Regions from separate parts of the Ensifer sp. ENS02 genome, predicted to be linked through region 1. Evidence: predicted binding sites of a transcription regulator. Region 1 holds the regulator's gene; each other region holds the start of a gene.
What was found. Region 1 encodes LexA, which represses DNA repair genes until DNA is damaged. Its sites were predicted from a motif close to TGTTCNNNNTGTGTTCNG; they were not measured.

Region 1 (9,352 bases):
CTGCGAGAGCCGGCGGCAAGGAGCGCTGCCGCGAAGAAGGGCCGGGCAAGTCATTTTTCGCCCACAGAAGGAGATGCGTACGTGTTTCCCGGCGCGTGCCGAGGAGTGAGTGATGAGTATTCAATCTACGAAATCGGAACAGAAACTGGCTTGGGTGACGGGCGCAAGCTCGGGAACCGGGCGGGCACTGGCGCTCGCGCTGGTGCGGGAAGGCTATTCCGTCGTCGTGACGGCGAGAAACCACGACAGGCTCGTGGACCTGCAGCATGAAGCAGCAAGCGAAGGGCGGATCACCGTGCTCGACGGCGATGTCACCGACCCTGCCGACATGGAGCGGGTGATGGCGGCGATCGAATATGATCACGGGCACCTTTCGCTCGTGGTGCTGAACGCCGGGGTCGCGCTGCCGGTGCGCGGAGACGAGCTTCACCGCGAGGCCTTCGAGAAGAGCTTTGCCGTCAACCTCAACGGCGTCGTCAACTGTCTCTTGCCGGCGGTGGACCACATGAAGACGCAGGGGTACGGACACATCGCCATTGTCTCGTCGGTAGCCGGCTACGGCGGACTGCCGACCAGTGCCGCCTATGGCGCCACCAAGGCCGCGCTGATCAATATGGCGGAAAGCCTGAAGTTCGATCTCGACCGGCTCGGCGTCCGGCTGCAGATCATCAGCCCCGGCTTCGTCGATACGCCCGGGACCGCGCGCATTCGCTTTCTCCGACCGGCGCCGGTGAACAGTGAAGAGGCGGCAAGGCGCATCGTTGCCGGCCTGAAGTCGCGAAGGTTCGAAATTGCCTTCCCACGCCGGTTTGCCTACGCGGTGAAGCTCATGGACCTGCTGCCCTACAGCCTCTATTTCCGCCTGCTGAACTGGCTGACCCGCGGCAAGGCGGAGGCCATGGAAGGACAGAAGCGCGCCGGACCCGGCGGCCGTCCCCGTCAGGCGGTGTGAAGCACCAGCACCGCGCCGAAGATGAGCGCCAGTCCGACCCAGCCGATCGGCTTCAGCTTCTGACCGAACAGGAAGCGGCCGCAGATGGCCGTCCCGAAGATCCCGGTTGCGCCAAGTACGGCATAGGCGATGGCGAGCTCCATGCCCTTGATGGCTTCCGCCAGGAAGGCAAAGGCGGCGAGCACCAGCAGAATCGAAAGGATGCCCCAGCCGCGGCGGGCGAACCCTTCCGATTTCGTCGAGGCGAGGTTGGCCGCAATATCGAGGATGCCGGCCACGACCGCGAGAACGAAGTAGATGCTAGGCGCGCTCATCGGCGGCTCCTTCACGCGCTGCCTCGTCCTCATCATGATACTCGCCGGCATTGACGAGCAGGATGCCGACGATCGCCATCGAAAGCCCGAGCATTTCGCGTCCGGTCAGCACATGGCCGAAGACGAAAACCGAAACCAGGGTGATGATGGCGACGCCCGAACCTTCCCAGATCGCATAGGCGACGCCGACCGATATCGTCTTCACCGCCTTTGCCAGGAAGACGTAGGAGAGTGCGATCGAGACATACATGACGATGTGGCCGAGATAGGAGCCGCTTTCGGAAGCGGCCTTCATCACCGTCAGGCCCACCACTTCGGTCGCGATGGCGAGCGCGAGGAAAAACCATGCAAGACGCATGCTGTACCTTTGAACAGAAACTTGGATCGACCGCCTCTTAAGCGCTACGGGTGACGCGGTAAAGACGCGCCGTGCGCTTCACTCGAAGACGATCTGCCGGACGTCGATGTTGCGGGCACGGAACCCGGCCTCGCAGTAGTAGAAGTAGAACTCCCACAGCCGCTTGAAGCGCAGGTCGAAGCCGAGCGGCTCGATCCTGTTCCAGACCGCCCAGAACCGCTCCCGCCATTCGCCGAGTGTGCGGGCATAGTCGACGCCAAAGCCGAAGTCGTTGATCATCCGCAGGCCGACATTGCGGCCAAGCTCGACCAGATGCTCGCGCGTTGGCAGCATGCCGCCCGGGAAGACGTATTTCTGGATGAAATCCGGATTGGAACGATACTCCTCGTAGGATTCGGGTTTGATCGTGATGATCTGCAGTCCGGCCTTGCCCCCGGGTTTCAGGCACCGCTTCAGCTGCGAGAAATAGGTTGCCCAGAATTTTTCGCCGACGGCCTCGAACATCTCGATCGAGACGATGCGGTCATAGGTGCCCCTTTCTTCACGATAGTCCTGGAACTTCAATTCGACCCGGTCGGCAAGGCCCGCACGCTGCATGCGTTCGCGTGCGAAGGCCAGTTGCTCGCGGCTGATCGTCAGCCCGGTGACCTTGCAGCCGATTTCCGTTGCCGCAAATTCGGCAAAGCCGCCCCAGCCGCAGCCGATCTCAAGCACATGATCGCCGGTGCGCAGGTTCGTCGCTTCCGCGAGCGCGCGGTATTTGGCTTTCTGCGCTGAGCGAAGATCATTGGCGCCCGTTGCATAAAGCGCAGACGAATAGGTCATGCTCGGATCCAGCCATTCGCTGTAGAAGGCGTTGCCGAGGTCGTAATGGGCCGAGATGTTGCGGCGCGCGCCGGAGTGGGTGTTGGCATTGCGCCAGTGCAGGAACTTGTCGAAAAGGCGCAGGAGCCCGCGCGCACGGTTTGGAAAATTCCTGCCGATTTCGGCGTTGACGAGGAACAGTTCGAGAAAGGCGCCGACATCGGGACTGTCCCAGTCGCCGTCGATGTAGCTTTCTGCAGCCCCGATGGTGCCGCCCGAGATAGCACGCTGCGGCAGGTTCCAGTTGTTGAGGTTGAGGATGGCGCTGGGGCCGGCCCTGGCGCCTTTGATCACCAGCCTGCGGCCGTCTGGCGTGGCGAGCATCAACGTTCCCACTTGAAGGTGCACCAGGGCGCCAAGCACCATGCGCGCCTTGAGCGGAAAATCCCGCACGGCCGTCGCCAGATTTTCGGAAGATAGCTCCACCGCACCGGCATATGCAGCAAAATCGGCTTCCAGGTTACGCATACACCACCCCCTCAGCTGTTGCATCCGTAACGTGAGCCTAGCCGCAATCGGGCGAGACGCCAACTGAGGAATTCTACCGGAGGCTCTACGTCTCCTCGGAAACTCCCGGTGCGCTTGTGATCTGCCGGAAGGCTGCCAGTGCCCGATCGCGGGCAAGGGCATGATCGATGATCGGATTCGGGTAGGTTGTGCCGAGTTCGATGCCGGCTTCGGCAAGGGCCGTGGCGGGCGCTGCAAAGGGGCGATGGACATAGCGCGGGTGGAGGCGCTCCAGCTCTGGCACGAAGCGCTTCACATAGAGACCGTCGGGATCGAATTTCTCCCCTTGCAGGACCGGGTTGAAGATGCGGAAGAACGGTGCGGCGTCCGCGCCCGATCCGGCGACCCATTGCCAGCTTGCGGCATTGTTGGCCGGATCCGCGTCGACCAGCGTGTCACGGAACCAGGCTTCTCCCTTGCGCCAGTCGACGAGCAGGTCCTTGATGAGAAAGGAGGCGACAATCATGCGAACGCGATTGTGCATGTAGCCGTGGCGCCATAGCTGGCGCATGCCGGCATCGACGATCGGGTATCCGGTGAGCCCGCTGGTCCAGCGGGTGAAATCGTCCTCGTCGTTCAGCCAATGGAAGCGGTCGAATCGACGGTCGAGGTTGCGGCGGCCAAGCTCCGGATAATGAAACAGCAGATGATAGGAGAATTCGCGCCAGGCGAGTTCCTTGCGGAAGGTGGCCGCCCCTTCGCCGCTATCGGCCTGGGGCCCAGCTGCCGCATGCCAGGCCTGCGCAGGCGAAATTTCGCCAAAGGCGAGATGAGGCGACAACAGGGATGTACCATCCGCGTCGGGAATGTCGCGGCAGCGTTTGTAGGCGTCGAGCTTCTCATCGACGAATTCTTCGAGACGGGTGGCCGCACCGTCTTCGCCCGGCGTCCAGACCTCGCTGAATGTCGCCGCCCAGTCCGGTTTCGTCGGCAGCAGCGACCAGTCGTCAAGGCGTTCCGATCGCGGCCATGCTCCAGGGGCTGCGATATGGTGCGGCCGGTCGATCGGCGGTGCCAGCTCGTTTTTTAGTTCGAGCGCGCGCCAGAACGGCGTGAACACGCGGTAGGGGCCGCCCGTCGTCGTCAGCAGCCGCATGGGCTCATGCAGCAATTGTCCTGCAAAGCTCTCCGCGATGATTCCCCGCTCGGCCAGCGCCTTCTTGAGCGCGGTATCCGTGGCGATGCCGTTCGGGTCGTAGCGCCGGTTCCAGTAGATGCGCTCCGCACCGCTTGCGCGCGCAATCTCGACAATCACGTCAAGCGGCGCGCCTGATCGAAGAACGAGGCGAGAAGCTTGCCGCGCGAGACTTGCGCCCAAGGCCTCGAGCGAATGGTGCAGCCACCACGCCTGCGCTGCCCCGAGCGGACCGTTGCCGCTGTCGGCGGGTTCGCGAATATAGAGGGGAATGACGGCTGCCTCGCCTGCGGCAGCCGAGAGGGCGCGATTGTCGGCCAGGCGGAGATCCTTGCGGAACCAGACGATGATGGGCGGCGCCGCGGCCTTTGTCATGAAGAACCATCGGGAGGTTGGGGATTGATCACCTGAAGAACATAGGTGCAAAATGAAAAAGAGCCATTCGCATCGCTGCAAATGGCTCTTTTAGAAAGTGGCTCCCCGGGCCGGATTCGAACCGGCGACCTGTCGATTAACAGTCGAATGCTCTACCGCTGAGCTACCAGGGATCATCCGCGCCGCTGTTGTGCTGTGCGCTTCAGAAGTGAGGCTGCTAATACGCATGCTTTTCTGATTTGCCAAGCGCTTTTTTCAAAAAAAATGACAAGTTCCGTTGCGAGGCTGTGGAGAAGTCCCCAATTGTGGGAAAACACGCCGGATAGGGAATGATGAATAAAAACAGGAAGCAGACGCATTTCGGCATTGATCCGCAAACACGACAGATCGTGCTGGGAAAATGGCGTATCGCGTTGCCCGACTCGCCCCTGCTGCGCATCCTGCTGGGTTCGCTGCTGGTGTTTTGTGGTTTTCTCGGTTTCTTGCCCGTGCTGGGCTTCTGGATGATACCGTTGGGCCTGATCGTGCTTTCCCACGACATTCCCTCGGTTCGCCGCCGCCGTCGTCGTCTGGCCGTCTGGTGGGCGCGCTGGCGCGGGAAGGCCAACTCCTCGAACGGCTCCTGAGCCGGACGCCGATTTAACGATCTTGTTGTCGAGGCAGGGCGGTCGGCAGTTTTCGGTTCCTCGCGGCCGTCACGTACCAATTCCGAATCTCTCAACAAGGGCCGTGGCCGCGCAGGCGAATGACCGGTTCCTCGCGGTCTTCCCCTCTGTTGGGGTGCCCTCGAAAACTTTTCGGCAACCCATCAAACGCATAATGCGGTCTCGAATCAGGATGGGAACCGATGGCCAAAGCCACTACGAAACGTCGACGCCGCAGTTCGGGCCGAAGCACCAGCAAACAGGGCGGCATGGCGCCGTGGTATCTGGCCGCAGCGCTCACCCTTGGCGGCGTCATGGTCTACGACCATCGCGCCGAGTTGCGGCACTGGCCGGTGGTTTCCGATGTCATGGCCTTTGCATCGCGATCGGAAACGAAGCCGAAGCCTCAGCGCGCGGTTCCTGAAGCGCAGGAGCGCGTTGCCCAGCAGGCGGATAGGCACAAACCGAATCCGAAGCCCAACCCGGCGACGAAGGTTGCCCTGGCCGCCCCGGTGCCGTCGGTGAATGTCGGCGTCACGCCGCCAACCCCTCTCGTGCGGCCGAATGAAGAGGTGAAGACGGCATCCATCCGTACCGATCAGTTCTATTTTTGCGGCATTCGCAACGACAACTGCGTGATCGATGGCGCGACCTTCGTCTTCCATGGCGAGACGATCCACGTCGCCGATGTCGATGCGCCGCGAATCCGCCAGGCAAGCTGCGACAAGGAGCGTTCGCGCGGCTTCTACGCCAAGCAGCGCCTGCGCGAATTGCTGAATGCAGGCGACTTCAGGCTGATCTCGGCGGGAGGGCGATCAGATGCCAAGGCCGGCGAGAAACTGCGCCTGGTCACCCGCGGTGACCAATCTCTTGGACGTGTACTCGTTTCCGAGGGGCTCGTGCGGCCGTGGGAAGGGCGCCCGACGCCCTGGTGCTGAGATCAGCTGGGAGACGATCGGCGGACATCGTCGATCGTTCTGTGGAAAGTATCCGTCCTGCAAATCGACGGCGCGTTTTTCAGAAAATGCCTCTTGCGGTTTTTCTGCAATCATTCTAAATCCGCGCCAACGCTTGGTTATCCGAGCTGTGAGGCCTCGTGGCGGAGTGGTGACGCAGAGGACTGCAAATCCTTGTACCCCGGTTCAATTCCGGGCGAGGCCTCCAAAAATCTCACCTCGTTAAGTTTGGTTTGACGTTCTGCCTTAGGGCAGCGCGGTAATATTCGCGACCCCACGTCCGCGCAAGCCACGTCTCCTATGCCTCCGTCGGATCTTATCGCTTCGGTGAATTCGGTAGAGGGGGAACGATGACTCCGCTGAGATCAACCGCATCGGTAGCGTCCGTCAACATTAAGAACGGAGGCAATGGCATCAATGAAAAAGAGACTGATCCTGACGGCGTTGGCGTGTTTTGCTGCGACCGCTATTGAGGCGCGCGCGGACGACCTGGTTTTCCAGCTGAAGAACAACACCGGCGCGGTACTGACGAATTTCTATACGTCGCCGGTCGGCGTCAATGAATGGGAAGACGATGTTTTCGGTCGGCAGGTCCTGAACCCCGGCGAGAGCATGGAGATCACCATTGCCGACGGGCGGGACGTCTGCAAATACGACATGCGATTCGAGTTCGAGGAAGGCTCGGCCCTCGATACGACCGAGGACACGCAGGATCTCTGCGAACTCGGCGAATACACGATCCACGAATAAGCGATCTGGATTTCAGGTCGCCTTAAATGGAAAGAGCCTCGCCACTTTCAGTGGCGAGGCTCTTTTGATTCGGCGTTCTGCCTGGAATTCAATGGTAGCGGCGGATCAGCCCGACGAGCTTGCCCTGGATCTTCACGCGATCCGGTCCGAAAATGCGCGTCTCGTAGGCGGGGTTGGCCGCTTCGAGCGCAATCGACGCGCCCTTGCGACGGAAGCGCTTCAGCGTCGCTTCCTCGTCGTCCACGAGCGCCACGATGATGTCGCCGGGATTGGCCGAGTTGCCGTTGCGGATGATCACCGTGTCGCCGTCGAAGATGCCGGCCTCGATCATCGAATCACCCTTTACTTCGAGGGCGTAATGCTCGCCGCTGCCGATCATGTCGAGCGGGACGGTAATGTCATGAGTGTTGTTCTGGATCGCCGAGATCGGCACGCCGGCAGCGATGCGCCCCATCACCGGGACGGAAACAGACGTGCTTTCGGCGACCGGCGCCGGCTTCGGCGTGGCAGGAGCGGCGGCCGGCGGCTTTCCGAGGCTGCCCTCGATCACGCTCGGCGAGAAGCCTCTGCGCGGCTGTTGCTGGCCGGCGGCGTAGGCTTCCGGAAGCTTGATGACTTCGAGCGCGCGCGCCCGGTTCGGCAACCGGCGAATGAACCCGCGTTCTTCGAGCGCCGTGATCAAACGGTGAATGCCGGACTTCGACGCCAGGTCGAGCGCATCCTTCATTTCATCGAAAGACGGCGGTACGCCCGACTCCTTCATGCGTTCGTGGATGAACAGAAGCAATTCCTGTTGCTTGCGGGTCAGCATGGCACGTCGCTCCAGAGGCGTGAAACAAATCAAGAACAGACACTATCTGTTCCATATGTGTTCCGCAAGTGCCTAAAATTCCGTGAATTCAGGCAATTGGCTGCTTCTGTGGGGGGCGATTGGTCACTTTTGCGGGAGCGGGGCGGTTTTCGGCGACGGTTGCGTCCCAAAACAGCGCCGGGCAGGCCGGTCGCGCGCGTGATTCGAACGAATCGCGGCTCTCTTCGCGGAGAGACTTAAGTCGCTTGCGAGGCCGAGCAGGCGTCTTCGAACTCCTTCACCGTTTCGGCGCTGTTGTCTTCCGGAAGCACTGCGTCGGCCGCATCGGTCGCAACGGGCGTATCGCCGTCATAAACGAAGGACTGGATGTAGAACGCGAGCGCGCCCTTCCAAACATTGCGTCCATCGATCTGATGGCACGGCACGGCCCGTTCGAAATCGGTCTGGAGTTCATCCACCGTCGCGGCACTGAGCTTGACGTCAGGCATATTGGGCGATGCGACTATCGAAGCGAGAAGCAGGGCGGCAAGCACGGTGATCGTCCACTTGATGAAGGGGTGGGACTACGGGGTGGTAAACGATGTGAACCGCGCTTTCGTTCCGAAGTCCAGCAAGCATGGCGATCACTCTGCCTTGTTCAACAGCTCTTTGCCCGCAGGCTGTGGCTGATTTGCGCCAGCCGCTCCATCTCAACCTCGTCTCGGCCGTTCTTTATGGACCGGCGCGGAGAATGCATCGGAGCTGCCAGCTTTCGCATCGGGCCTGGGGCGCGCAAAAATCCCTGCGGGGAAGGGCCTTCACCGTCTCGACAGGCCTCTAAAAAAAGATAACTTTGCGTGGAAAGTGGGGTGGTTGCATGCATAGATTGTCGTTGGTGGTGCTCGGCCTGTTGCTCACGGCTGGAGCGGCGTCTGCTGAAGAAGGGCGTTCGAATATCTGGAAACGGATCAACGCCTGGACGGTGGGATCCGATCCTTCCCTGGGAGGCTCGTGTTACGCGGCGACGAGCTATGACGCCGGCGCTATCCTTCGTATCGGCTTTTATCCGCGGGGATCGACGAACCTGGCGTTTCTTTCGATCGGCAATGCCGAATGGAAATCCATCGAGCCGCAGCGGGAATACGATGTTGCCTTGCAGCTCGACCGTGGTCGTCAGTGGCCGGCCGTTGCGTTCGGTGTTGATCTGACCGGAGCCAAGGCCCTTGTCGTCAACTTTTCCAACACCGACTTCTTTACCGAATTCGTTCGCAAAAACACCTTGGCGCTGGCCTTCGAGGGGCGCGTCGTCGCGAGCCTCAGCCTGCGTGATTCGATGAAGGCGGTAAGCGAGATGTTCAAGTGCCAGGAGGCGGTGAGCGCCTTGATCCCGAATGGCGGTCAGGGAGCGGCGAACGATCCCTTTGCGGGCGCCGGTGGCAATGCGCCGAACAACGATCCCTTTGCCGGCGGCGGCCAGACCAAGTCGTCGAAAGATCCTTTCGCCATGTGATGGGCGCGTCCGCTTGCCGCAGAGAGGTGAATATTCCTAAAATATTGCCTGGGATCGGCTAGGCACCCTCGACAGTGACGGGGGGACCTATCAAAATGCGGGCAAACGGGGGTTTTGCATGCGTAGATTGCTGGTCGGATTGGTAAGCTGTCTGATCGCCGCGGGATCGGCCGCGGCTGAGGAGTCCGAAATCATCA
Region 2 (9,352 bases), on a different contig from region 1:
TTTTCGGGCGTCAAGGGCGTCACCATGGCGATCCCGATGGTCGAAGGCCAGGTCCTGGCGCAAGGGGTCGGTGACAGCTCGACCGGTGCGCTGGTGCGCGGTATCCGCGCCGACGACTTGAGCAAGATGAAGTCGGTTTCCGGCCACATCCAGTCCGGCGATCTCGTCGGCTTTGCCTCCGGCTCCGGTGTCGCGATCGGCTCGCGCATGGCCGAACAGCTTGGCATAACGGTCGGCGGTACCATCACGCTGACCTCGCCCAACGGCGACGTGACGCCGCTCGGCATGAACCCGCGTGTGAAAGCATATACCGTCTCGGCAATCTACGAGATCGGGATGTCGGAGTATGACGCGACGATCATCTTCATGCCGCTTGAAGAAGCGCAGCTCTTCTTTAACGCCGAGGGACTGGTCCAGTCGATCGAGATCTTCGTCGAGCATCCTGATGTCGTTGAGGAATTGCGCCAGCCGATCGAGGATGCGGCCGGACGGCAGATCTTCATCACCGACTGGCGCGACCGCAACAAGACTTTCTTCTCGACGCTCGAGGTCCAGAGCAACGTGATGTTCATGATCCTGTCGCTGATCGTGCTGGTCGCGGCACTCAACATCATCTCCGGCCTGATCATGTTGGTGAAGGACAAGGGCAGCGACATCGCAATCCTGCGGACCATGGGCGCGACCTCGGGCTCTGTCATGCGCATCTTCTTCATGACGGGGGCTGCAATCGGCGTCGCCGGAACGGTCGCGGGCGTGGCGCTCGGCGTCGCCGTCTGCCTCAACATCGAATCCATCCGGCAGTTCTTTTCCTGGATCTCGGGAACGACGATATTCAGCCCTGAGCTTTATTTCCTCAACCAGCTCCCGGCCGATATGAACGCCGACGAGACCGCACTCGTCGTCGTCATGGCGCTGACCCTTTCCTTCCTCGCCACGATCTTTCCGGCCTGGCGCGCCTCGCGCCTCGATCCGGTGCAAGCCTTGCGTTACGATTGACCCCACGCTGTGACTTGCAACGTCGTTTCTTGAATGAATGCGTGCGTCTGACACAGCGATTACCAGCTTCGCCGGCGATCCGCGGCGTTTGGCGTCCAAAGCGCGCCGCGATCCTTCAGATTCGCGAACCGCTGCGCGCTCTTGCGTCACTTGCTGCGGGCCTTGCCCTCAACGCCTGATCAGACCGCCGCGATAGTCGAGCTCGTAGGCTTCCTCGCCGTCGACGAAGATGACCTCATGCCCGGAAAAATGTGCGGTGTCGCCGCGGCTGTTGTCGATGTAGTAGCCATGGGCGTGCCGGAACTCCGTGCCGCCGAGGAAATGCCGCTTGTCGCGGTACATCGCCTGAAGCGCCGCCCTGATGACGACGCCTGCCTTTTCGCCGTTTATGAGGTCAGGACGAATGATCCGGCCGAAGTAGTTCATCGCCCAGTGCGGCTCGTCATTCTGCCACACGGTCTCCTGGCCTGCGAAATCGGTCCCGCCGAAATAGCTGTCGAGGTAGCGCCAGCTATCCCGCTCGTAGCCGATGTCGTGGGAACCCGGGCGTGACGACGGTCGCTGCCCGCCGCCGCCGACATAGGTTTTTGATTTGGCTTCAACGATGAATTCTCTGAGTGCTTCGAGCGCGGCCATGATTGTTCCTCATACGTTCGCGCCGGAGGATGTCGCGATCCGCTGAAGTTGTAAAGAACAAATAGAGAACAATAACCCGGTTATTACAGACCGCACGCCGTCTGCCCGCGATCGTCGCTCCAGTCCTTGAGAAGGATGAGCTCGCCTTTCGCGGTGATTGGCTTGTCGTTCGATTTGCCCTTGCCCGTCAGCACGTTGAGGTCGCACTGCGCGGTGTTGTCCGGATCGAGCGTATCGTAGGACGAGTAGGTGTAGCCCGCCACGACGAAGTCGAAGTTGCGATAGGCGACCGTCAGCTTCTGTTCCCAGCGGTCGCGCCCGATGGCATCGTTCTGACTGGTGATGAGCAACGAGCCGCTCGGCAGCGCCTCGATCGACGGCGCTTGGCCGACGAGTTCAAACTGACCCCAGACCTTGTTCGGAATGGCCGACTTTAATGCCAGCGCGCCGTTGTCGCCGGTGAGGTAGAGATAGATGCCGTTGTCCTCGTCGCTGCCTTGGGCGGGTCGTACGATGAACGCGAGATCCTGGCTCCCGTCCTTGTTCCAGTCGCCGGTCGCCGCCGAGACGATGCGGGCGGGGTCTATCGTCTCTGCTGCGGAGACGGTGGTCGGAAGCAGGATCAGCAAGGGGAGAATCAGGCGTGCAAGCATGTCGGAGCGCTCCGCGTGGTCGTTCCTCTTGATATGCGGGCGCCGCGCTTTCCTCAAGCGGCTTCGTCATCAGTTAACCTGCATTCGGGCGCGATGTTAACCATCGTGAACAGAATGCCTGTGCACTGCTTGACGCGTGAACAAAAATGGAACAAAGTAAAAACATAACGGAAAAGGAGCCATGTTATGACTGATTTTGTTCGTGACCTCGCCGCCTTCGCGTCGATGAGCCTGTTCATCGCAAGCATCTCTTTCATTGCGCTCGGCCTCTGAAGGCGGGCGTCAACATCTTCTCTCAAGCACCTCCGCAAAGCGTCTCATCCCCGTTGAATAAGGGGACGACATGCCAGGGGAATCTGGACATGACGGGCGATAAACGGGATATCCTTCCGACTGGACAGGAATCAGGGTGCGACAATGGCAGACGACAGCAAGGCAGCATCGAGTGAGGCGCTCGGCACGGATCCGCAATTCGTGCATCTGCGCGTCCACTCTGCCTTCTCCTTGCTCGAAGGCGCTCTGCCGCTGAAGAAGGTCGTCGGCAAGGCGGTCGCCGATAACCAGCCGGCGATCGGGATCGCCGACACCAACAATCTCTTCGCAGCCCTCGAATTCTCGCAGAAGGCAGCCGGTGACGGGCTGCAGCCGATCACCGGCTGCCAGCTGTCGATCGACATGGAGGACGAGACCGAGGGGGATCGGCGCGGCCACGGGCATCAGCTCGCCAAGCTGCCATCGATCGTGCTCATCGCCGCCACCGATGACGGCTATACGCGCCTCGTCGATCTCGTCAGCCGTGCCTATCTGAGCGGCGAGGGCAGCCAGGCGACGCGCATTACGCGCTCCTGGCTTGCCGAATGCGGCACCGAGGGCTTGATTGCGCTGACCGGCGCGTCCGGTGGCCCGGTGGATATCGCCATGAAGGCGGGCTCCACGGCGCTCGCCGAAGCGCGTCTCGAAGCCTTGCATGATCTCTTTGGCGATCGGCTCTATATCGAGCTGCAGCGCCACGGTGGCCATGACCGGCGGCACGAGAGCCGGATGATCGAGCTTGCCTACAAGTTCGATATTCCGCTTGTCGCCACCAACGAAGCCTTCTTCCCGTCGCCCTCCGACTATGAGGCGCATGACGCCCTGATGGCGGTAGCGCACAACGCCATGGTGTCGGACGACAGCCGGTTCCGCCTGACACCGGACCACTATCTGAAGAGCCGCAAAGAAATGGCGGCGCTGTTTGCCGATCTGCCCGAGGCACTGGAAAACACGATCGAGATCGCCCGGCGCTGCTCCTTCATGCTGAAGACCCGTGGGCCGATCCTGCCGCGCTTTACCGGCGCGACGGCGGATCCGGAGGAGGCCGAGCGCGCCGAGTCGGACGAACTGCGTCGCCAGGCGGAGGAGGGCCTCGAAGACCGTCTCGCGAGACTGGGTATGGCGCCCGGCTACACCCAAGAGGAATACCGCGAGCGCCTGGCCTTCGAATTGAGCGTCATCGAGCGCATGAAGTTCCCCGGCTACTTCCTGATCGTTGCCGACTTCATCAAATGGGCCAAGCAGCACGACATCCCCGTCGGGCCGGGTCGCGGCTCGGGCGCCGGCTCGCTCGTCGCCTATGCGCTGACGATCACCGACGTCGATCCGATGCGCTTCTCGCTGCTGTTCGAACGCTTCCTCAATCCCGAGCGCGTCTCGATGCCCGACTTCGACATCGACTTCTGCCAGGACCGGCGCGAAGAGGTGATCCGCTACGTGCAGCGCAAGTACGGTCGCGAACAGGTGGCGCAGATCATCACCTTCGGTTCGCTGCAGGCCCGTGCCGCCTTGCGAGACGTCGGTCGCGTGCTCGAAATGCCCTATGGTCAGGTCGACAAGATCTGCAAGCTGGTGCCCAACAACCCCGCCAACCCGACGCCGCTTTCCAAGGCGATCGAGGAGGAGCCGCGCCTGCAGGAAGAGGCCGAGAAGGAGCCGGTGGTCGCCCGCCTTCTCGATATCGCCCAGAAGATCGAAGGCCTTTACCGCCACGCCTCGACCCACGCCGCCGGTATCGTGATCGGCGACCGGCCGTTGTCGCAGCTGGTGCCGATGTATCGCGATCCGCGCTCCGACATGCCGGTCACCCAGTTCAACATGAAGTGGGTCGAGCAGGCCGGTCTCGTCAAGTTCGACTTCCTCGGCCTGAAGACGCTGACGGTGTTGAAGGTCGCGGTCGATTTCGTCAAGCAGCGCGGCATCGAGGTCGATCTCGCGAGCATCCCGCTCGATGATCTGAAGACCTACGAGATGCTGTCGCGCGGCGAAACGGTCGGCGTGTTCCAGGTGGAAAGTGCCGGCATGCGCAAGGCGCTGATCGGCATGCGGCCCGACTGCATCGAGGACATCATCGCACTCGTGGCGCTCTATCGCCCGGGCCCGATGGAGAACATCCCGGTCTATAACGCCCGTAAGCATGGCGAGGAAGAGGTCGAGTCGATCCATCCGAAGATCGACCACCTGCTCAAGGAAACGCAGGGCGTTATCGTTTACCAGGAGCAGGTGATGCAGATCGCCCAGGTGCTTTCTGGCTACTCGCTGGGCGAGGCCGACCTTCTGCGCCGCGCCATGGGTAAGAAGATCAAGGAGGAGATGGACAAGCAGCGCGCCCGTTTCGTCGACGGCGCCGTCAAGAACGAGGTGTCGAAGCCGCAGGCCGACCTCATTTTCGACCTCCTCGCCAAGTTCGCCAACTACGGCTTCAACAAGTCGCACGCGGCAGCCTACGCCATCGTGTCCTATCAGACCGCCTACATGAAGGCGCACTATCCGGTGGAGTTCCTGGCGGCGTCGATGACGCTCGACATGTCCAACACCGAAAAGGTCAACGACTTCCGCCAGGATGCCAAGCGTCTGGGCATCGAGGTGATAGCCCCCTCGGTACAGACCTCGTTCCGGCACTTCCAGACGGGCGAAAGCCGCATCTATTACTCGCTTGCAGCGATCAAGGGCGTGGGCGAGTCAGCGGTCGAGCACATCGTCGAGGTTCGTGGCGACAAGGCCTTCGCAAGCCTCGAAGACTTCTGCCTCCGGATCGACCCCAAGCTGCTCAACCGTCGTGTCTTTGAAAGCCTGATTGCCGCCGGCGCCTTCGATTGCTTCGGCTACGACCGAGCGGAGCTGGTCGGCGGGCTCGATCGTGTTCTCGGGTTTGCCCAGCGGGCTCAGGAAAACAAGACGAGCGGGCAGAGCGACATGTTCGGCGCAGGGGCGGCCACCGGGCCGGAGCGCATTGCGCTTCCGACCTACACGCCGTGGCTTGCCTCGGAAAAGCTGCACCGCGAATTCCAGGTTCTGGGCTTCTATCTGTCTGCCCATCCGCTCGACACCTACAATGCGCTGCTCGCCAAGATGCGCGTGCAGACCTTCGGTGATTTCGCAGGCGCTGTGAAGAAGGGGGCGACGGCCGGAAGGCTCGCCGGAACCGTAACCTCGAAGCAGGAGCGCAAGACGCGCACCGGCAACAAGATGGGCATCATTGCCTTCTCGGATTCCTCCGGCCAGTTCGAGGCGGTACTGTTCTCCGAGATGCTGCACCAGTATCGAGACCTGCTCGAGCCCGGCAAATCACTGGTCATGACCGTGGCTGCGGAAGAGCGGCCGGAAGGCATCGGCCTGCGCATCCAGACGCTGCGTTCGCTCGAAGAAGAATCGCTGCAACTGCAGAAGGCGCTGCGCGTCTATGTGCGCGATTCCGGACCGCTGAAGTCGATCGCCTCGCACCTCAACACGAAGGGCGACGGGCTCGTCTCCTTCGTCGTCATCAAGGACAATGGCCAGCGCGAGATCGAGGTTGAACTGAACGAGAAGTTCCGGATTTCGCCGGAGATCGCTGCAGCATTGCGCTCGGCGCCGGGCGTCATCGACGTCGAACTGGTGTAATCCGAGGCGGGGCTCCGCTGAATTGCAGTGGAGCGGCGATTGAGCCGGCTTGGAACCTATCGACCCGCGGCGGGACGCTGGCCGGATGCTTGTCTGCCGGTCTGGCGGATCAGTCGCCGGGACGCGTCCGAGTAATGGTGATGAAGTCGGTGCCCTGACCGGTCTCCAACCCGCTTTCCACATCGGCAATCGAGAGCGACGAGCCCTCGGCGAGCAACGCTTCCACGCGCCTGCGCACATCGTCGGAGATCGTCATGCGCGCCAGCGTGCGCTGGATGCCGTTATAGGCGAAGGGATCGGCCTCCGTGGAGATGCCGAGCCGCTTCTTCGTCGAGGCGGGCAGGTGGTCCTCGAGCGAGACGCCGAACCATTTGCCTTCGGCACCTTCATCTTCATTGTGCCGGAACTGGAGGAAATGCGTTCCGAGCGCCTCTTCCGGCTTGTCGATCGTAAGCCCGGCTTCAAAGAGCGGCTTGAACCCTTGCCGCACGAGGATCTTGCCGTTTTGCGGCGGCGTACGTCCGGCCTTGCGCAGGAGCCGGTCGGTCAGGTCCGGTGTCAGCTTGCCGTCGCCGTCGATGCCTTCGCTTGCCTGGAAGGCACGCAGGGCCGCAATCGTCGCCGGCCCGGCATGGCCGTCGATCGCGCCCGGCGCGTAGCCGAGGAAATCCAGGGACGTCTGAACCTCGCGCATGGTGTCGCGGGTATCGCTGCGGGTGATCAGGATACGGATCGGCTCCTCGGTGGATCGCGCCGAATTGGCGCCGCCGGGCGGCTCCCGCATCGCCACTTCCACCGGCGCATCGCCGGCCTGGCTGATCGCCGGTCTGAGCGGCACGTCGGAAAGCGGCGGCTGGAGATCGATCGGGGCCGGGCGGAAGAGTAGGGCGCTCTTGACCTCCAAGGGCGTTATCTGCCGGTCGGAGATCAGCACGTGCACGCCGCGCTCGGTCAACTTGTAGAGCGAGGCAGCAAATTCGCTCGGCAACCGCACGCAGCCATGGGACGCCGGATAGTCCGGCACATGGTTGGAGCCATGCAGAGCAATGCCCGACCAGGTGAGCCGCTGCATGAACGGCATCGGAGCGTTCGAATAGATGTTCGATTTGTGATGACGCCGCTTTTCCAGGATAGAAAAGATGCCCGATGGCGTCGCGTGGCCCGCCTTGCCGGTCGAGACCGGTGATGTCGCAATGACAGCGTCGCCGTCATAGACGACGAGCGATTGCTGATCTTTCGAGACGATGATCTGCAGCGGCCCGCGACTGCCTGCAAAGCCGGTAGCCGGCGACAAAAGCAGTGCGACGACGCTGGCGGTGAGAGCGAAACGCGATACCATACACTCAACCCAACACGTGACTTGGCGAACAAACCTAGCCTTCAATCTTTAAGGAATTCATCCTGCTGTGTGGGCTGTCGATCAAGGTTGCGTGATCGCTTTGCGAAGCGTGCCTGCTCGGGCAAGCACGCTTGCGGTCTCACGGATCGCGTTTTCTGGTGCCGAAAGTGTAGCCGGTTTCGACGCTCGCCTTGCCGAATTTGTCGCGCAGCTTGTTGATCGCGTCCTCGGCCGCAGCGCGCCTGGTGGCCGCGGGATCGACGAGATCGGGCGGATCGGCGAGATCCGGGGCGGAGAGATCGCTGACGCCGATGCCGATCAGCCGATACTTCGTTCCGTCCGCCTCTTTTTCGAGAAGTTGCAGGCCGATGCGGAAAATGCGGTCGGCAAGGCGGGTAGGGCTATCCAGGCGCCGGTTGCGGGTGCGGATCTTGAAGTCGGCGGTTTTGAGCTTGAGAACGACCGTCTGGCCGGCGAGTTCCGACTTTCGCAGCCGGTGGGCCACTTGCTCGCTGAGGCGCCGCAGATGCGTGACCAGGTCGTCATAGCGCGCGATATCCTCGTTGAACGTCGTCTCTGCGGAAACGCTCTTGGCTTCGCCGTCGATTTCGACCGCTCTTTCGTCGAGCCCGCGCGATAGGCGAAAGAGCCGCTGCCCCATGGTGCCATAGCGCCGCATCAGGTCGCCTTCCTCCATGGTCTGCAATTGCCCGATCGTGCGCACGCCGTCACGCTCCAGCGTGGCGGCAAAGGCCTTGCCGACGCCCCAGATCAGGGTCACCGGCTTCTCGCGCAGGAACTCCAGCGCCTCGGCTTGGCCGATGACGGAAAAGCCGCGCGGTTTTTGCAGGTCGGACGCCACCTTGGCGAGAAACTTGCAGTAGGAGAGGCCGACCGAGACGGTGATGCCGATTTCCTGCTCGATCCGGCGGGCGAGCCGCGCGAGCGTGCGTGCCGGCGGATCGTGATGCAGCCGCTCCGTGCCGCTGAGTTCGAGGAAGGCTTCGTCGATCGACAGCGGCTGCACCAGCGGGGTCAGTTCCTGCATCAGCGTGCGCACCTCGCGGCCGACGCGGGCGTATTTCTCCATATTGGGCTTGATGACGATGGCCTGGGGGCAGGCTTCCAGCGCCTTGAACATCGGCATGGCCGAGCGCACGCCGTGAATGCGGGCGACGTAGCAGGCGGTGGAGACCACGCCGCGCTTGCCGCCGCCGATGATCACCGGCTTGTCCGCAAGCTCCGGGTTGTCGCGCTTCTCGATCGAGGCATAGAAGGCGTCGCAGTCGATGTGCGCCAGCGTCAGGTCATAGAGCTCCGCATGCCGCAGAATGCGCGGGCTGCCGCAGGCAAGGCAGCGCCGCACCGACGCCGCCTGTTCCTTGAGGCAGTCGCGGCAGAAGCCTGGAGAGTGAGCAGCGCTGTCGAGCATATCGGGAACAAATATTGAACATTGCGACCTTAAGCTCTACTCTAGCGAGTCTCAAGGAGGCGCGATTGGAAATCACAATGCAATTGTCGCCGTTGAAAAGGATCACCGTGCGCGTCTTTCGCAGCGCCGGCGCGGCTGAATTTGCGCCGACGGACAGCCGATCCGGGCTAGCCGCGGAAGTGCGCGCGAATGGCTGCGGCTGCCTCCGGCCAGTCTGCGACGGCGCGGATGTCGGCGTCGAGCTTCGGCGCGAGCGCCTTGAACTCCGAGTCGGCCATGAGGTTTATCGGCAGGCAGGTCGGCGCGTGATCCTTCACCGATCGCAGGTTGCGAAGCATGTCGTCGATGAAGACGAGGGGGACGGTACGGCTGCCGTGAAGT
Region 3 (9,352 bases), on a different contig from region 1:
AGTCAGGCGAAGTCATGCCCTATGGACTATCGCATAATGGCTTAAATCGGAATCGTTTTGAGGGTGGGCGCAATCAGGGGGTCAGCCGCGAAGCGCGGTGACCTCGATCTCGATCAGCATTTCCGGGCGGATCAGGTCGCAGACGATCATGGTTGCGGCCGGGCGGATCTCGCCGAAGACTTCGCCGAAAATCGGGAACACCCGGTCGGCGAAGCTGGCATCGGTGACGTAATAGTGGTTGCGCACCACGTCCTTCATCGAGAAGCCCGCTTCCTTCAGCGCGCCCTCGATCGTCTTCAGGCAATTGCGCGCCTGCTCTTCCACCGTCTCGGGCATGGTCATGGTGGCGTAGTCATAGCCGGTCGTGCCGGAGACGAAGCACCAGTCACCCATCGCGACGGCACGCGAATAGCCTGCCGTCTTTTCGAAGGGCGAGCCCGAGGAGATGAGCTTGCGCGCCATATCTTCGTTTTAAGCCCAGGGGCGCGCGGCGCCGACCGTCTTTTCGAAGCTGTCGATGGCGGTTGCCTTTTCCAGCGTCAGGCCGATGTCGTCGAGGCCGTTCAAGAGGCAGTGACGCTTGAAGGCGTCGACCTCGAACTTGACCGAACCGCCGTCCGGACCGGTGATTTCCTGGGATTCCAGGTCGACCGAGAGGATGGCGTTGGAGCCGCGCGAGGCGTCGTCCATCAGCTTGTCGAGGTCAGCCTGGCTGACGACGATCGGCAGGATGCCGTTCTTGAAACAGTTGTTGTAGAAGATGTCGGCAAAGGACGTGGAGATCACGCAGCGGATGCCGAAGTCGAGCAGCGCCCACGGAGCATGCTCGCGCGAGGAGCCGCAGCCGAAGTTATCGCCGGCAACGAGAATGCTGGCGTTCTGGTAGGCCGGCTTGTTGAGCACGAAGTCCGGGTTGACCGAGCCGTCTTCATTGTAGCGGGCTTCGGCGAAGAGGCCCTTGCCAAGGCCGGTGCGCTTGATCGTCTTCAGGTAGTCCTTCGGAATGATCATGTCCGTGTCGATGTTGACGACGGGGAGGGGGGCGGCGACACCGGTGAGCTTGACGAATTTTTCCATAACTTCAGGCCTTCGATTTCAGAAGAATGTTGCGCTAGCGTTTAGATGAGTTTTGCGCCGAAATGAAGGAAAATCTGTTCAAATACGCTTCGCCGGGCGGGTGAAAATGCCCGCCCGGCGAGAGCTTCGTCCGGATCTCGATTGTCTGCAGGGACTTAGCTTGCCTTCACCGGGCTGTTCATGGCCCAGAGAACGCCGAAGGGATCGCGGAGCTGGCCGTAGCGGTCGCCCCAGAACATCACCTCGATCGGCATCACGACCTCGGTGCCGGCGGCAACCGCACGGTCCCACCAGGCATCGATGTCGTCGACGGTGAGCGTCAGGGTGAAGGCCTGCGGCTTTTCCAGCGGATGGCCGTATTCCGGATAGGCATCGGCGAGCATCAGCGAGCTGCCGTTGACATAGAGGTGGATGTGCATCGTGCGGCCCTGCTCGTCGAGCGGGTGCCGGCCCACTTCCTTGGCCCCGAAGGCGCTCTGGTAGAATTCGGACGCCTTGGCGGCGCCATCGACCTGAAGATAGGGCAGAAGGCCGTTGAGGACCGGTGCCGGCTGCTGCGTCTGGGTATCCATATCGTTCTCCATCCTGTTCGAAGAGCCAGGACCGTGCTGGCCTGCCTCAAGGACGGACATGGAATCTCCGATCCGACATGGGGTCGAAAAAAAATCGCAGCCGGCTGCATGACGGTTTTTGAAGTCCGCCAACAGGGTTCGAGCCGATCACGGATCGGCCCGATTGCAATGATCGCCGGGGATCGATTCCGACGCCCGGGGATCGATTTCGACACCCAGGGGGATCAGAGGTCGATGATCGTGCCGCGGCCGTCGTTCCAGATGCGCATCTCGCGCTGGCCCTGGGCCGCACCTGCGGCAGCGGGGCGCGCGGTGGCGCGGGCAGGCCTGAAATTCAGCCGGGTGGCAATGGCGCTGCCGACCACGACGACGGCGGCGATGCCGGCCAGTGCCAGCGCCAGCGAGGCGGTAAGCACAAAGGCCGCGAACGTGATGGTCAGGGCTGCGGCCGTAAAGAGAACAGAGCGAATGCTTTGCATAATCGTCACCTTTCTGATGGCGATGTGGGGGCGCGCCTTCGGACTTGCAAGAGGCGGGCTTTCGAAAGGGGTGCGGCGGTTCGCCTCGTCTTGCGGAACGCGGCAAAGGCGGGCACAACGGAAGCATGAACAAATCGAGCGAACATCACCCTGTACGCCTGCGCCGCTCGGTGCTTTGCGTGCCGGCCGACAATGCCCGCGCGCTTGCCAAGGTCCCGGAACTCGCGACGGATGTCGCGATCTTCGATCTCGAGGATGCGGTAGCGCCCGAGCGCAAGGTGGAAGCGCGTGCGGCGCTGGTGCAGTATCTGACGGAAAGCCGGCCGGATTGCGAGATTGTCATTCGCATCAATGCGATCGGCTCCGACTATGGTCAGGGCGATCTTGCTGCGGCGCTTGCGGCCAATCCCGACGCCATCCTGTTGCCGAAGGTCGAAAGCCCGGCGGATATCCAGGCGGCGGCCGACTGGCTCGACGAGAACGATGCGCCGGAGACGCTGCGCCTCTGGGCAATGATCGAGACGCCACGCGGGGTGATCAACGCGCCGGCAATCGCCGAGGCCGGCCGTACCTTCAGTGGCAGGCTCGATTGTTTCGTCGTCGGCCTCAACGACCTGCGCAAGGAGACCGGCGTTCCGGATCGTCCGGGCCGGCCCTATCTCGTCCCCTGGCTGATGCAGATCCTGCTTGCTGCGCGCGGCGGCGGGCTCGATGTCATCGACGCCGTGTTCAACGATTTTCGCGATGGTGCCGGTTTCGACGAGGAATGCCGGCAGGGCCGCGACATGGGCTATGACGGCAAAATGCTGATCCATCCAGCGCAGATCGGCCCGGCGAACGAGCGCTTCGGCGTCGATCAGATCGCCGTCGACGAGGCGCGCGCGATCATCGCCGCCTTTGCGCTGCTCGAAAACGCCGGCAAGGGCGTCATCAACCTCAGCGGTCGGATGGTCGAACGGCTGCATCTGGACCAGGCCGTCACACTTGCCGCCAAGGCGGACCTCATCGAAAAACGAAAGACAAGATCTTGAAACTCTTCCGCTTCCTGACCGGCCCTGACGACGCTTCCTTCTGCCACAAGGTGACGGCGGCGCTAAACCAGGGCTGGAGCCTGCATGGCTCGCCCACCTATGCTTTCAATGCCGACACGCAGCACATGCAGTGCGGCCAGGCGGTGGTGAAGGAGGTCGAGGGCAAGGAATACACCCCGGATATCAAGCTGTCGGAGCAGTAGTCGAGGCTGTTTGCCGTCGTGCAGGTTTGCCCCTCTCCTCGGGTTTAGCCCGAGGACTAACCCTCTCCCTGCAGGCGGGGCGAGGGGACGCGGTTGATGCTCACAATCGGCGTGTGAGGCCTGCTTTCTGGAATCGGTCGTGCTCCGATTGGGATGCGAACGGTATCGCGAGTTTCCTTCGCCCCGCCTGCGGGGAGAAGGTGCCGGCAGGCGGATGAGGGGCTGCCCTCACCGCGCGATGATAGGCAAATGAAGTGTCAGCCGCCGACGTGCTCGACGCTGGCCTCGATCCGTTCCATGTCGTCGTCGGAGAGGCCGAAATGGTGGCCGATCTCGTGGATCAGCACGTGGGTGATGATGTCGCCCAGCGTCTCCTCGTTCTCCGCCCAATAGTCGATGATCGGGCGGCGGTAGAGGGTGATGCGGTTCGGAAACTGGCCGGTTTCCATGGTGAAGCGTTCGCTGATGCCGCGGCCTTCGAAGAGGCCGAGCAGGTCGAAAGGCGTTTCCAGCGCCATGTCCTCGAAAACGTCGTCGCTCGGGAAGTCGGCAACTTCGATGATAAGGTCGGTCGTCAGCTGGCGGAATTCCTGCGGCAGGTGGCCATAGGCCTCCAGCGCAAGCTGCTCGAAAGTGGTAAGCGTCGGTGCGTGGCGTTCCCGCCAATCATCGGTCTGGTCAATGCGGGCCATAGGCACTCCTTGTTGCCCTCCATATAGCGATTTTGCCTTTGTTTTTCGAGTGTTGAATTCCTTGACCACAGGGACAGGAATAAATTCTTAGAATTGGCTGTTGACTCATTTAGGAAGCTCTGGAATCTAATAGAACATAACATGAACATTCTGATGGGAGTTGACCGTCATGGCCGACACAGCCGTGCAGCGGGAGACGGTACTTTCGCTCCGAGAAACCATAGCCAGGATCGAAAACCGTCGGCTTCCGGGTGTCGTGCGCGCCGCCAAGGCGGCCGATCCCGGCGGCTTCCGTCAACGGGAAGAAGACGAGCCTGGCCGCAAGGCGCTGGCGCTCGGCGTTCCCGATCTGGACCATCTTCTCGAAGGCGGCCTGCCGCTCGAAGGCATGACGGAAATCCGCAATGCCGAGACGCGCGATGCCGGTGCAGCCGCCGGTTTTGCCGCAGCACTCAGCGTGCTCTGTCAACGGGCGCGGCTTGAAAAGGGCGAGCCGGCCGCCCCCGTTCTCTGGATCAGCCAGCCGATGGCTTCCGCCGAGGCGGGCATGCCCTATGGGTTGGGTCTGAAGGCCTTTGGTCTCGATGTCCGCGGCCTCGTCTTCAGCCTGCCACGCACGATAAAGGATGCGCTCTGGATCGCCGAGGCCGCGCTTTCCGTGCCGAGCTTCTGTGCCGTCATCCTTGAAATTCGCGGCAACCCGGCTGCCCTGGCACTCAGCGAGAGCCGACGCCTGCATGTGCGCTCGCGCGCTGGCCACGTCCCCCTTCTGCTTCTGCGCCAATCCGGACACGAGGAGGCGAGCAGCGCCTTCTTCCGCTTCCTCGTCGAGCCGGCGCCGGCGCGCGAGCGACCGCTACCGGATGGATCGATGCTTCGCGGCAGCATCGGCCATCCCGTCTTTCACGTCATTGCCGAGAAGAGTAGGGCTCCTGCGCCGCTCGGCTTCTTCCTGGAGTGGAACCCCCATGACCGCCGCCTTTACCCCGTCGAGCCCCTACCAGCCGCTGCTGCGGCAGATCCAGAACCAGCGCATTCTGTCGCTCACCTTTCCGCATCTTCCGGCCGATCGGGTCGCGCGCAAGCGCTGGGGGAACTCGTGGCTTTCCCGCGGGCGTCCTGAGCATCCGCCCGTCGTCTTCGCCGACAAGGTGAAGAGCGCAATGCGTCTCGTTGCGCTCGATGGTTTCGCTGAAAGGCGTGGGTTTTATATCGGCCAGGGTGTCGCCGAAGCGCGGGCCATGTGTCCCGAGATCGACGTGCTGCCGGCCGATCCCGCCGCCGACCGGGCGCTGCTTGGAGGGCTGGCGGACTGGTGTTGCCGCTACACGCCGCTCGTCGCGCTCGATGGCGACAGCGGCCTCTTTCTCGACATCACCGGCTGCGCCCATCTTCTCGGCGGGGAAAAAGCGCTGCTCGACGATCTGCTCGCTCGCCTCTTTCATCTGGGGGTCGAGGCCCGGGCGGCGATCTCTTCGTCCGCCGGGCTCTCCTGGGCGGTGGCGCGTTTCGGCTCCGACGCTATCCTTGCCGAGGACGAGGCGGCGCGAGCGCTGGCACCCTTGCCGATGGCGGCGCTGCGGCTGCCGCAGGAAACGATCGAAACACTCGGCCGGGTCGGGCTCAAGCAGATCGGCGACCTGATCGAGGCGCCGCGCGCACCGCTCGCCCGCCGGTTCGGCGCAACCCTGCTTCTGCGTCTCGACCAGGCGCTCGGGCGCGAGGACGAGCCGCTGTCGCCACGGTTGCCCGTCGCTGCCCTTTCGGCAGAGCGGCGGCTCGGCGAGCCGGTCCAGGGTGAAGACGATATTTTGGGCCTGACGGAAGAACTGGCGTTGCGGCTGAAACCGGAATTGGAGAAGCGCGGCGAGGGCGGGCGCCTGTTCGAACTGCTGCTTTTCCGCGTCGACGGTGCGGTCTTTCGCATCGCCGCCGGCACGTCCTCGCCGCTCAACGAGCCGCGTCGCGTCGCGGGTCTCTTCCGCGAACGCCTGCAGGCGGTGCACGAAGATCTCGATGCCGGCTTCGGCTTCGAAATCCTCAGGCTTTCGGTGCCGAAGAGCGAAAAATACGAGGTGATGCAGGAGGATTTCTCTGGCACGCCGGATCGCGAGCGTCCGCTTGCCGCCTTCGCCGACCGGGTCATGGCGCGCTTCGGCGCAGAAAGCCTCATGGTGCCGGCGCTCTCGGAAAGCCATGTGCCGGAGCGGGCGGCAAGCTTCCGGCCGCTCACGGATCTGGCGCTGATCGGCAAGGCAGAGGAACCGGGTAACAACATCCCGGCGCCCCTGCTTGCTGCCGCCGCCCGGCCGCAGCGGCTCTTTCCAAGTCCCGAACCGGTGGAGGCGGTGGCCGAAGTGCCGGAGGGGCCGCCGAGAAGCTTTCGCTGGCGGCGCACATTGCACCGTATCGCGCGCGCTGAGGGGCCGGAGCGGATCGCCGGCGAATGGTGGCTTGATGGCGAGCCGGCGCTGGAGCGTGATTATTTCCGGGTGGAGGACGATAGCGGCCGGCGGTTCTGGCTGTTTCGCGAGGGGCATTATGGCGCGAGCGCTCCGCCGCGCTGGTTCATGCATGGAGTCTTCGCATGAGCGACGCTACCCCCTATTTCGAGATCGGTGCCTGGTCGAATTTCTCCTTCCTCGAAGGCGCTTCCCATCCGGGTGAGATGGTCGTTGCGGCGAGCCGCCTCGGTATTGGCGGCCTCGGCATTGCCGATCGCAACACGGTCGCCGGCGTGGTGCGCGCCCATGCGCAGGCCAAGGTGGAGAAGTCGGCTTTCCAGCCCGGTGCGCGGCTCACCTTTGCCGAAGACCTGCCCGACGTGCTCGCCTATCCCTTAAACCGCCGCGGCTGGGGCAATCTCTGCCGAATGCTGAGCGCCGGAAACCTGCGGGCCAAGAAGGGCACCTGCACGCTCTACGAGACCGATCTCATCGAATGGGGCGAGGATTTGCTTCTCGCGGTGCTGCCGGGTCCTGTCATCGGCGCGCCGGAGGCAACCCTGCTTGCCGATTTTCTCAAGCGACTGAAACCGCATTTCGCCGATCGGCTCTATCTGGCGCTGGTGCCGCGTTACGATGGCTTCGATCAGTTCGCCTTTGCCGGGCTTGCAACCATTGCCCGCCATGCGTCGGTCAGGCTCGTCGCCACCAACAGTCCGCTGTTTCATGCCGCCGGCCGCCGGCCGCTTGCCGATGTCGTTACAGCCATCCGCGAGCATGTGACGATCGCGACCGCAGGCTATCGGCTGCATGCCAATGCCGAGCGGCATCTGAAGACGCCCGCCGAAATGATCCGCATCTTCCGCGACTATCCGGAAGCGATCGCCAATACCGGGCATTTCTTCGAGAGGCTGAAGTTCTCGCTGTCGGATCTCGAATATCAATATCCGGATGAGAGCATTCCGGGCGAGACGCCGACGCAGACGCTGCGGCGTCTGACGATGGAGGGCGCGCGCGAGCGTTATCCCGAAGGAATTTCCGAACAGGTTTCCAGGCAGATCGAATACGAACTCGGCCTGATCGCAGAGAAACGCTACGAGCCCTACTTCCTGACAGTGCGCAACATCATGCAGTTCGCGCGCGGCGCCGACATCCTGTGCCAGGGCCGCGGGTCGGCGGCGAATTCCACCGTCTGCTATTGCCTTGGCATCACCGAGGTAAATCCACTTAAGACCACCCTGCTCTTCGATCGCTTCCTTTCGACCGAACGGGACGAGCCGCCGGATATCGACGTCGATTTCGAGCATGAGAAGCGGGAAGAGGTGATCCAGCACATCTACCGCACCTACGGCAAGGAGCATGCGGGACTGACGGCCGCCGTCATCAGCTACCGGGCGCGCTCGGCCGGCCGAGAGACCGCCAAGGCCTTCGGGTTCTCAGAAGACGTGCAGTCGGCGCTTGCCGGTTCCGTCTGGGGCTGGTCGGTCGCCGATCTCTCGGAGCGCGAGGCGCAGGCGGCCGGGCTCGATACGAAGGATCCGACGACGGTGAAGGTGCTCGATTACGCCACCGAGCTGATGAGTTTCCCGCGCCATCTTTCCCAGCATGTCGGCGGCTTCGTGATGACCCGCGACCGGCTCGACGAGGTGGTGCCGATCATGAATACGGCAATGCCCGACCGCTACATGATCGAGTGGGACAAGGACGACCTCGACACGCTGAAGATCCTGAAGATCGATGTACTGGCGCTCGGCATGCTGACCTGCATCGCCCGTGCCTTCAAGCTTCTCGACCGGCATTACAACGAGCAGAAAACGCTGCATCAGCTCTTCAAGGATGACCAGAAAGACGTCTACGACATGATCTGTCGCGCCGATACGATCGGCGTCTTCCAGATCGAGAGCCGGGCGCAGATGAGCATGCTGCCAAGGCTGAAGCCGCGCATCTTCTACGATCTCGTCATCGAGGTGGCGATCGTCCGGCCCGGGCCGATCCAGGGCAACATGGTGCATCCCTATCTGAAGCGGCGGGAGCAGCGGGATAAAAAAATTCCCATCGAATATCCAAGTCCTGAACTGGAGGCCGTGCTGAAGCGAACGCTGGGCGTGCCGTTGTTCCAGGAGCAGGCGATGCAGATCGCGATTACTGCCGCAGGCTTCTCGCCCGGCGAGGCTGACCAGTTGCGCCGGGCCATGGCGACCTTCAAGCGCACCGGCACCATCCATACCTTCCACGAAAAGATGATCGAAGGCATGGTCAGGAACGACTATCCGCGCGATTTTGCCGAGCGTTGCTTCAAGCAGATCGAAGGTTTCGGCGAGTACGGCTTTCCCGAAAGCCATGCGGCGTCCTTCGCGCTGCTCGTCTATGTTTCCTCCTGGTTCAAGACCTATTATCCCGACGTCTTCTGCGCCGCGTTGTTGAACTCGCAGCCGATGGGCTTTTACGCACCGGGGCAATTGGTGCGCGATGCGCGGGAACATGGGGTCCGGGTCATGCCCGTCGACATCAACCACTCGGTCTGGGATGCCGACCTTGAAGAAGGAGGGTTCGACAAAAGGGCCATCGAGCCGCGCCACCGTGAGATGGAGGACGTGATCAAGACGACGAAGGCGATGCGGCTCGGCTTCAACTCGATCAAGGGGCTAAAGCAGGACGAGATCGAGTTGAAGCTCATCGCTAACCGGGGTGCCGGTTACGCAACGGTGCGCGATCTCTGGCTACGCTCGGGGCTGTCGCGTTCAGCGCTTGAACGGCTCGCCGATGCGGATGCCTTCCGCTCGATCGGGCTCGACCGGCGCAAGGCGCTCTGGGCGGTGAAGGCGCTCGATGAAAAGAGTGCTGCCGAACGGTT

Region 2: a site for LexA is predicted at 2,422-2,439, ahead of dnaE (DNA polymerase III subunit alpha). Genes of this name have one in related genera too.
Region 3: a site for LexA is predicted at 4,185-4,202, ahead of IB262_RS16520 (metallopeptidase family protein). Genes of this name have one in related genera too.

What each region holds. Positions count from the first base shown of each region.
Region 1 covers NZ_JACVAO010000009.1:314,883-324,234, forward strand. The annotation lists gene IB262_RS21105 (SDR family NAD(P)-dependent oxidoreductase) at 110-952, shown strand; gene IB262_RS21110 (SMR family transporter) at 940-1,266, opposite strand; gene IB262_RS21115 (SMR family transporter) at 1,253-1,624, opposite strand; gene IB262_RS21120 (cyclopropane-fatty-acyl-phospholipid synthase family protein) at 1,703-2,956, opposite strand; gene IB262_RS21125 (deoxyribodipyrimidine photo-lyase) at 3,042-4,505, opposite strand; tRNA gene IB262_RS21130 (tRNA-Asn) at 4,604-4,678, opposite strand; gene IB262_RS21135 (hypothetical protein) at 4,838-5,131, shown strand; gene IB262_RS21140 (thermonuclease family protein) at 5,353-6,087, shown strand; tRNA gene IB262_RS21145 (tRNA-Cys) at 6,240-6,313, shown strand; gene IB262_RS21150 (hypothetical protein) at 6,523-6,855, shown strand; gene lexA (transcriptional repressor LexA) at 6,944-7,666, opposite strand; gene IB262_RS21160 (hypothetical protein) at 7,903-8,199, opposite strand; gene IB262_RS21165 (hypothetical protein) at 8,538-9,155, shown strand; gene IB262_RS21170 (hypothetical protein) at 9,283-9,352, shown strand, end outside.
Region 2 covers NZ_JACVAO010000002.1:49,541-58,892, reverse strand. The annotation lists gene IB262_RS04745 (lipoprotein-releasing ABC transporter permease subunit) at 1-996, shown strand, start outside; gene IB262_RS04740 (DUF5680 domain-containing protein) at 1,165-1,632, opposite strand; gene IB262_RS04735 (hypothetical protein) at 1,716-2,285, opposite strand; gene dnaE (DNA polymerase III subunit alpha) at 2,703-6,200, shown strand; gene IB262_RS04725 (L,D-transpeptidase family protein) at 6,310-7,539, opposite strand; gene IB262_RS04720 (DNA polymerase IV) at 7,679-8,971, opposite strand; gene IB262_RS04715 (hypothetical protein) at 9,139-9,352, opposite strand, start outside.
Region 3 covers NZ_JACVAO010000007.1:165,153-174,504, reverse strand. The annotation lists gene IB262_RS16550 (RidA family protein) at 82-462, opposite strand; gene leuD (3-isopropylmalate dehydratase small subunit) at 472-1,077, opposite strand; gene IB262_RS16540 (glyoxalase/bleomycin resistance/extradiol dioxygenase family protein) at 1,233-1,649, opposite strand; gene IB262_RS16535 (hypothetical protein) at 1,874-2,128, opposite strand; gene IB262_RS16530 (CoA ester lyase) at 2,254-3,159, shown strand; gene IB262_RS16525 (DUF1737 domain-containing protein) at 3,156-3,362, shown strand; gene IB262_RS16520 (metallopeptidase family protein) at 3,620-4,054, opposite strand; gene IB262_RS16515 (hypothetical protein) at 4,224-5,177, shown strand; gene IB262_RS16510 (DNA polymerase Y family protein) at 5,062-6,645, shown strand; gene IB262_RS16505 (error-prone DNA polymerase) at 6,642-9,352, shown strand, end outside.